Regions from separate parts of the Nocardiopsis sp. YSL2 genome, predicted to be linked through region 1. Evidence: riboswitches for the same ligand, from Rfam matches in the RefSeq annotation. Region 1 holds a riboswitch; the other holds the start of a gene.
What was found. Region 1 has a riboswitch for S-adenosylmethionine ahead of M1P99_RS20420 (aminotransferase class V-fold PLP-dependent enzyme). Riboswitches for the same ligand answer to the same signal wherever they lie in the genome.
Positions count from the first base shown of each region.

Region 1 (4,409 bases):
CTTGACCATGGCGTCGATGCGCTCGGGACTCACCCCGAGCTCGGTCAGGAGCTGCCGGGAGTGCTGCCCCAGCAGCGGCGGCGCGGTCAGCGGCGGGGGAGACCCCTCCAGCCGGAAGCCGGCGCGGACCTGTTCCAGCAGCCCGACGGTGGGGTGCTCCACGGTGCGCAGGACGTCGTCGCCGGTGGCGTCGGCGGTACGCAGGGCGTCGAGCACGCCGCGCACGCGGCCCACCGGGACGCCCGCCTCCACCAGGGCGGCCATCCAGTGGTCGGCTCCGCGCGAGCGCAGGGTGTCGGTCAGCGCTTCGACCAGCTCCTCACGGTGCTCGACGCGCCCGCGGTTGGTCGCGTAGCGCGGGTCCTCGGACAGGTCGTCGCGGCCGATCGCGGCGCACAGCCGCCGGTAGAGCGCGTCGTTGCCGGCGGCGACAACGATGTCGGCGTCGGCGGTGGGGAAGACCTGGTAGGGCACGATCGTGGTGTGCGCGTTGCCCATCCGGGCCGGTTCCGTTCCGGTGACCAGTGCCTGCTGGGTGAGGTTGACCAGCCCCGACAGGGTCGAGTTGATGAGGGACACGCTGACGTCCTCGCCCACGCCGGTGGCCCGTGCGCGCATGAGGGCGCCCAGGATGCCCACGGCGGCGTTGAGGCCGGTGAGGACGTCGGTCAGGGCCACGCCCACCTTGCTCGCCGGGCCCTCCGCGGGGCCGGTGGTGGCCATCAGCCCGCTCTCGGCCTGGACGACGATGTCGAACCCCGGTCGTCCGCCGGGGTCGTGCTCGGGGCCGAACCCGCTCACGGAGCAGTACACGACCGCCGGGTTGCGGGCCTGGACGGCCGCGTAGCCGAGGCCGAGCCGTTCGGCGACCCCGGGGCGGAAGTTCTGTACGACGACGTCGCAGGAGGCGCACAGGTCCTGGACGGCGGCGAGGCCGTCGGGGTCCTTCAGGTCCACCGCCAGGCCGCGCTTGTTGCGGTTCACCGACAGGAAGTAGGCGGACTCCCCGGGGTGCGCGTCCGGCGCGCCGGAGGCGTCCTCGGCGGAGCCGGCCCACGGCGGCCCCCAGGCGCGGGTGTCGTCGCCGCGTCCGGGCTGCTCGACCTTGACCACCTCCGCGCCCATGTCGGCGAGGAGCATCGTGGCGTAGGGGCCCGCCAGGACCCGGGACAGGTCGGCCACGCGTACCCCCGCCAGGGGCAGCGGCGCGGTGCGGGATGGGGTGTCGGTCACGGGTGTGGTCACTCCTTGGCGTCGGGGCCGCCGGGCAGCTGGTCGCCGTCCCGCATCTGGTAGTAGGTCTCCAGGCAGCGGCGCAGGGCGGTGGTCAGCGCGGCACCGGACTGGCCCGCGTACCTGGTCTGTACCCGCTGCACGATCTCGGCGATGTCCTCGGTGACCGAGGCGCCCTCGACCAGGGCCCGGAAGAAGTCCTTGGCCAGGTCGGTCAGCAGGGTGGTGTCCGCGGCGACGATTCGGCCGTCGGAGCTGTCGACCGCGAGCACGACGCCGAGCCGCTGGTACTGGGAGTGGCTCGCCACCGAGTCGGGAAGCCGGGCGTAGCCGGAGATCAGAACGACCCTGGGGTCGCGGAACAACTGCTGCATTCGGTCGTCGCCGTGCAACGGACTCACCTCTCGCTCGCGGGCAGGCATGCGAAAACTCCAACGCTCTGGAGTCTCGCGCCTGGAGGGCGGCCGGGGGAACCGGACACCCGCGGCGTGAGGGCAGGCAGTGGGCTCAGTATGGCGCAGCGGGTCCGCGGGGTGTCAAGCGGGGGGTGTCGTGGGCCACGCCCGGTCGCGGGTGTTGACCCTCCGCGGCGCTGTGCTAGCCTCCTGAGCAGGTCACGAGTACCAGCGCTAAGCCCCGGCTAGCTGGTCGGCAACCCTCCATCCGCGGTGGGGTGCCCCGGGTGAGGACCAGGTCCCGACACGACCGTGTCAGACAAGCGCGGACCCCTGAGGCGTTGCCGTTCCCGGCACCCCTGTGGGTCCCATGACCCACAGAAGAGGTGCCCCATGACCGCCGTCAGCCCTACCCAGGCCGCGCCCGCCGCCCGTACCGCCCCGACCGCGCACGAGTGCACGATCGTCGCCGCCGAGGGCGGTGTCCCGCTGGTCACCGGTGAGCGTGTGGAGTACGCGAACTTCGACTACGCGGCCAGTGCCCCGTGCCTGACCCCCGTCGCCGACGCGCTGGCCGCGGCCCTGCCCTACTACGCCAGCGTGCACCGCGGCGCGGGCCACCACTCACAGGTGAGCACCGACGCCTACGAGCGGGCCCGGCGCAGCGTGGCGCGCTTCCTGGGCGTGCGGACCGAGCCCGCGGACGCGGTGGTGTTCGTGCGCGGCACCACCGACGCGCTCAACCTGCTGGCGCGGTCGGTACCCGAGGGCTGCACCGTGGTGGTGTTCGAATCCGAGCACCACGCGAGCCTGCTGCCCTGGGAGCACCCCGCCTCCCGCGCCGGCCGGGTCGAGCGCCTGCCGCTGCCGGCCTCGCCGGAGGAGGCGGTCGAGGCCGCCCGCACGGCACTGCGCGCGGCCCCCGAGGGGCCCGCCCTGCTGTGCGTGACCGCCGCGTCCAACGTCACCGGCGAGATCTGGCCGGTGGAGGAGCTGGTGGCGGTCGCGCACGCCGAGGGCGCCCGGGTGGTGGTCGACGCCGCGCAGTACGTGCCGCACCTGCCGTTCAGCCTCACGGCGACGGGCGCCGACTACGTGGCCCTGTCCGCGCACAAGCTCTACGCGCCGTTCGGATCCGGGGTGCTGGCCGGGCGCGCCGACTGGCTGCGCGCGGCCACGCCGTACCTGTCCGGCGGTGGTGCGACCCAACTGGTGACCGAGCACGACGTGGTGTGGAACGACCTGCCCGCGCGGCACGAGGCGGGCAGCCCGAACGTGCTGGGCGCGGTCGCCCTGGCCGCCGCGTGCGAGACCTTCACCCCCGCCGCCCAGGAGCTGCTGCACATCCGGGAGTCGGCGCTGCTGGAGCGGCTGCGCGCGGGACTGGCGGAGATCGGGGGCGTGCGCGAGCTGGCGCTGTGGGGCGAGGGGCACCCGCGCGTGGGCATCGTGTCCTTCACCGTGGACGGCCTGCCCGCCGACCTGCTGGCCGCGGCGCTGTCGGCGGAGCACGGCATCGGCGTCCGCGACGGCCTGTTCTGCGCCCACCGGCTCACCCACGCCCTGCTGGACGGGGGGCACACGCAGGCGGTGCGGGCGAGCCTGGGCGTGGGCACCACCGTGGAGCACGTGGACCGGCTCGTCGGCGCGGTCGCCGACCTGGTCGCGCACGGGCCCCGGTGGGAGTACGCCGACGGCGACGGCCGCCTGGTCCCGACCCCGGATCCCCGCAACGTGCTGTCACTCTGACCGAGCCCCCACGGCCTCGAAGGTCGCGGTGCCAGGCCCGATCCGGGAGCACACGAACCTCTTGTGCCCCAGAGGGCTACAAACGGCGAAATGGGTCGCATAACACTCGGGGGTGTGTGAGGGATCACGTTCCCAGGCGGTACGATCGGGGCCCTGACGGCAAGGCGCGATGCCCCGGGGCCCGATCGGTCCGCGCGGGAGGACCGCTCTGCCTCCCGCGAGCGAACCGGCTGGGGGAGCGAGTACGTGACGGATGTCCGGGGGCCGAAACCGGGCCGTACGACGGCCGCCTGCCAGCCACCTGCGCAGATTCCTCCTCAGGTCTCGCGCGTCGTGAGCATCGGGGCCCGTGCGCGACCTCCCGAACCCGCCGTCTCCGAGGAGACGCGCCTGCACCAGGCCTTCCTGGGCCGGGTGATCGACTTCCTCTGCGCCGACACGGGCGTCACCCAGTTCATCGACTGGGGGTGTCCGGTCCCCGGCACCGCCGAGCGCGTGCGCGCCGCCCGGGCCGACGCCCGGTTCGTCCACGTGGCACCGCAGGGCGCGGCCGGGATGCTGTCCTCGTCCGACACCGCCGTGATCACCGGGGACGGCTCCGGCGACGGTGCGCTCACGCGGCGCCTCACCACCTCCGGGCTCGTCGACTTCGACGAGCCCGTCGCCGTTCTGATGACCCGCCCCTTCACCGCGGACGACCCGCCGGCCGAGATCGCGGCCCTGCACGCCCTCATGCGCGGCGGCGGCTATCTGGCCCTGACCTCCACCGCACCGCGGCGTACCGTCGAGAGAGCCTTCCGCCCCTTCCGCCCCATCGAACCGGGGGTCGCCGACCTCACGTGGTGGCCCTACCCGGACGAGGACGTGTGCGCCCAGGGCACGGGCATCCTGGGAGGATTGGGCCGAAGGCAGCGTTGAGGGGCCCGTCGAGGGGTGGCCTCGCCGCTCCGGGCCACGGGCTCCGGGGCGGTGACCGGTGACGGGCGGCCCGGCGCGCCCGCACGACGAAGGGGAGGCCGCGATGGCGGTGAG
Region 1 covers NZ_JAMOAO010000001.1:4,647,969-4,652,377, forward strand. The annotation lists gene M1P99_RS20410 (CaiB/BaiF CoA-transferase family protein) at 1-1,233, opposite strand, end outside; gene M1P99_RS20415 (DUF3870 domain-containing protein) at 1,242-1,625, opposite strand; SAM riboswitch class IV at 1,846-1,960, shown strand; gene M1P99_RS20420 (aminotransferase class V-fold PLP-dependent enzyme) at 2,022-3,377, shown strand; gene M1P99_RS20425 (SAM-dependent methyltransferase) at 3,624-4,295, shown strand; gene M1P99_RS20430 (DinB family protein) at 4,399-4,409, shown strand, end outside.

Region 2 (4,409 bases), 2.7 Mb from region 1:
GGCTCCGTTGGGCCCCAGGAGCGCGACCAGTTCGCCCTCCGCGACGTCGATGTCGACGCCGCGGACAGCCTCCACCGTCGTTCGGCCCACCCGGAAGTGCCGGGTCAGCTCGCGTGTGCGGATCATCCTCGTCTCCTTATTAAAACTTGAATAACGTGACGAGTGTGCCCCACCCGCTACCCATATTCAAGTTTTAATACGAGGGCAGGGGGCGGCCGACGGCGGTGGGTCAGAGGTGCGCTCAGGACCGGCGTGCGCCGGGCGGCGCCCCGAAGGCGTCGGGGGCGTCGTCGGCCATGGTGTACCGGCCCGCCTCCAGCGCGTCGATGAGTTCACGGGTCCACGCGGCGCCCGCGTCGACGGTGTGCCGCCACAAGCCGAAGAGTTCGCGCACGTGCTCGGGCTTGTCCCATCCCCGGTCGGTGCTCTGGTGGTCCGCCAGTTCGGCGCTCGTGGCCCCCAGCCCCGCCAGGCGCTCCCGCAGCATCGCGACCGCTTCGGCGCGGGGCAGGACCGTCATCAGGGTGACTCCCGCGCTCAGCAGGGCGAGGTCGTCGCCCGCGTGGCTGAGCGCCCGGCGCACCAGTCGGTGCAGTTCGGCCTCGCCGTCGGGGGTGATCTCGTAGGAGGTGCGGTCGACCACCTCGTCGCCCTCGGCGACGAGCTCCTGGAGCTTGCCCTCCGCCGAGAGCTTGCGCAGCGCGTGGTAGATGGAGCCCCACTTGACGTTGGCCCACTCCTTGGCGCCCCACGCGAGCAGCTCGCGGCCCACCCGGTAGCCGTACGTCCGCCCGTGCAGCCGCACCACGCCCAGGACCAACAGCCGCGTCGCCGACATCGCCACCCCCACCAGTTCCGGATACGTGCCCAGCCTAGGGCGGGGCCGGGAACGCCGTGGGGGCCCGGCACCCGTGACCGGGTACCGGGCCCCCGCGAACGGGACGTGTGGCTCAGCAGCCTCCGGCGACCGCCGGGATGATCGAGACCTTGGCGCCGTCGGCGACCTCGGTCTGCAGCCCCTTCTCGAAGCGCACGTCCTCGTCGCCCACGTAGACGTTGACGAAGCGGCGGACCTTGCCCGCGTCGTCGAGGATGCGGGCGCGGATGCCGGGGTAGTTCGCTTCGAGGTCGTCCAGGACGTCGGCCACGGTGGCGCCGTCGGCGGTCACCTCGGCGGCGTCGTTGGTGTAGGTGCGCAGGATGGTGGGCACGCGAACGCTGGCGCTCATGGTGTTCGTACTTCCGTTCAGTGGGTGTCGGGGATCAGGCGAGGCCGGCGGCCGTGAACGCGGCCAGGGACGGCTTGACCGTCGCGGTGACCCCGGCGTCGACGGCGTTCAGGGTCTTGAGCCCGTCGCCGGTGTTGAGCACCACGGTCTCGGCCTTGGTGTCGATCCGTCCTTCGCGCACCAGCTTGCGGAGCACGCCGGTGGTGACACCGCCCGCGGTCTCGGCGAAGACGCCCTCGGTGCGGGCGAGCAGCCGGATCGCGTCGACGACCTCGTCGTCGCCCACGTGTTCCACGGACCCGCCGGTGCGCTTGGCGATGTCGAGCACGTACGGCCCGTCCGCCGGGTTGCCGATGGCCAGCGACTTGGCGATGGTGTCGGGCTTGACCGGCTGGATCACGTCGTGGCCGTCCTCCCACGCCTTGGCGACCGGGGAGCAGCCGGTGGCCTGCGCACCGAAGATCTTGTACGGCCGGTCCTCGACCAGGCCGAGCTTGATCAGCTCCTGGAAGCCCTTGTCGATCTTGGTGAGCTGGGAACCGGAGGCGATCGGGATGACGATCTGCTCGGGCAGGCGCCAGCCCAGCTGCTCGGCGATCTCGTAGGCCAGCGTCTTGGAGCCCTCGCCGTAGTACGGCCGCAGGTTGACGTTGACGAAGCCCCAGCCCTCGCCGATCGGGTCGCCGATGAGCTCGGAGCAGAAGCGGTTGACGTCGTCGTAGTTGCCGTCGATGGCCACCACCTTGCCGCCGTAGACCGCGGCCATGACGACCTTGGCCTCCTCCAGCCCGGCGGGGATGAACACGCAGGACTCGAACCCGGCCCGCGCGGCGGCGGCGCCGACCGCGCCGGCGAGGTTGCCGGTGGAGGAGCAGGACAGGGTGGTGAAGCCGAACGTGCGGGCGGCCTCGACGGCGATCGCGACCACGCGGTCCTTGAAGGAGTGCGTGGGGTTGCCGGAGTCGTCCTTGACGTGGAGCGAGTCGAAGCCCAGCTCGGCGGCGAGGCGGTCCGCCCTGACCAGCGGCGTCAGGCCGGGGTTCATGTTCGGCAGCTCGGCGACGTTGGTCGGGACCGGCAGCAGCGAGCGGTAGCGCCAGATGTTGTTCGGGCCGCTCTCGATGTCCTCGCGGGTGACCGTCCCGAAGTCGTAGGCGACCTCGAGGGGGCCGAAACAGAACTCGCACGCGAACTTGGGCGTGAGCTCGTAGCGCTGCCCGCACTCGCGGCAGGACAGTGCGGTCCCGGGACCGAAGGAGCGGACGGTGGTGGGTTCAGTGGCGGCAATCGCCATGGCGAGGCGTCTCCCCTCATCTTCCCTGGTGGCCACCTTGACCCCAGGCCGGAGTTGGCACCTGTCTCGGACGTCTCACAGGGAACGTGAGTCTCGCGTACCGAGATGGTTGCCGGGGCTTCGCAGGGCCGGTCCCTCCACCCCTCTGGATGAGCAATATGAAGTTTGGAGCTGATCCTGTCGGATCCGCACCGTCACTGTAACGGACGTGTTCACCCGATTTCCACGCCGGGTGATCCGCATTACACCATCCGGCTCACATGCTGAGACGCCGCCGGTCAGGCCGCGGCTGGTGCACGCGCGATGTTTCGCCGGTGTGACCTGAGCACTCGCTGACCTGGAGCGGGTTTGGAGAGGCTTTCCACAGGCGAAACATGAAGGAGCGCCCGGCGCGCGCAGACGTCGACGTACCCTCATCCGCCACACCCCAGTCACATTCGCGCCTTCGAGAGGACGACCACGTGGACAAGGCACAGATCCTCATCGCCTCCAACCGGGGACCGGTGTCCTTCTCGGTCTCCGACGACGGCACCCTGGAGTCCCGTCGCGGCGGTGGCGGACTGGTCTCGGGGATGATCTCCGTCGCCACCGAGATCGACGGCCTGTGGGTGTGCGCCGCCCTGTCGGACGCCGACCGGCGCGCCGCCGAGGAGGCCCCCGACGCCCGGCTGGACCGCGTCCACGACCTCGACGGCATGCGGGTGCACATGCTCGACATCCCCCGTCGGACGTTCGACGGCGCCTACACCGGCGTCGCCAACTCCACCCTGTGGTTCGTGCAGCACATGCTCTACGACATCCCGGGCAAGCCCGTGTTCGGCTCGCACTTCCGGCGTCTGTGGGAGGACTACACCGCCTACAACAACGCGTTCGCCGAGGCCCTGGTGAGCGGGGCCGCCGACGGCGCGCGGGTGGCCGTGCAGGACTACCACCTGGCCCTGGTGCCTCGCATCCTGCGGGCCCGCCGCCCGGACCTGCGCATCGCGCACTTCTCGCACACCCCGTGGGCGCCTCCGGAGTACTTCCGGATGCTGCCCGCGCACGTCGCGCGCGAACTGCTGGAGGGCATGCTCGGCGCGGACCGGCTGGGTTTCCTCAGCCCGCGCTGGGCCGACGCGTTCCTGCGCTGCTGCGCCGAGATCCTGCGCGCCGAGGTGGACCTCGACCGCCGCACGGTCGAGTACGGCGGCCGGGTGATCAGCGTGGGCGTGCACGCCCTGGGCGCGGACGAGGCGGGGCTGAACGAGAGCGCCGCAGAGCCCGCGGTGGCCGCCCGCCGCGAGACGCTGGAGGAGGTCGTCGGCGACACGCGGCTGATCGTGCGGGTCGACCGCACGGAGCTGTCCAAGAACATCGTGCGCGGCCTGGAGTCCTACCGGGAGCTGCTCACGACGCACCCGGAGTGGCGCGGACGCGTCACGCATCTGGCGTTCGCCTACCCCAGCCGGGGCGACGTGCCCGAGTACCGCGAGTACACCGACGCGGTCCTGCGCGTGGCCAAGGAGATCAACGAGGAGTTCGCGACCGCCGAGTGGACCCCGCTGGTGCTGGAGGTCAACGACGACTACCCGCGTTCGCTGGCGTCGTTCCAGCTGGCCGACGTTCTGCTGGTCAACCCCGTCCGGGACGGGATGAACCTGGTGGCCAAGGAGGGCCCGGTGCTCTCCAAGCGGGACTCGGTCCTGGTGCTCTCGCGGGAGGCGGGCGCGGCCGACGAACTGGGCGAGCACGCGCTGCTGGTCAACCCCTACGACACCGTGGAGACGGCGGAGGCCCTGCACCGGGCCCTGTCGATGGACCCGGTCGAGCGCCGTGCGCGCCGTGAGGGGCTGAGGGAGGCGGCGGTGGCGCTGCCGCCGCGCAAGTGGTTCCAGGACCAGCTGCGG
Region 2 covers NZ_JAMOAO010000001.1:1,922,332-1,926,740, forward strand. The annotation lists gene M1P99_RS08275 (ATP-binding cassette domain-containing protein) at 1-126, opposite strand, end outside; gene M1P99_RS08280 (PadR family transcriptional regulator) at 242-838, opposite strand; gene M1P99_RS08285 (ubiquitin-like small modifier protein 1) at 951-1,229, opposite strand; gene thrC (threonine synthase) at 1,264-2,523, opposite strand; SAM riboswitch class I at 2,537-2,679, opposite strand; gene M1P99_RS08295 (trehalose-6-phosphate synthase) at 2,985-4,409, shown strand, end outside.
Region 2: it holds a riboswitch for S-adenosylmethionine, as region 1 does, so the genes downstream of both, thrC (threonine synthase) here and M1P99_RS20420 (aminotransferase class V-fold PLP-dependent enzyme) in region 1, are expected to answer to the same signal.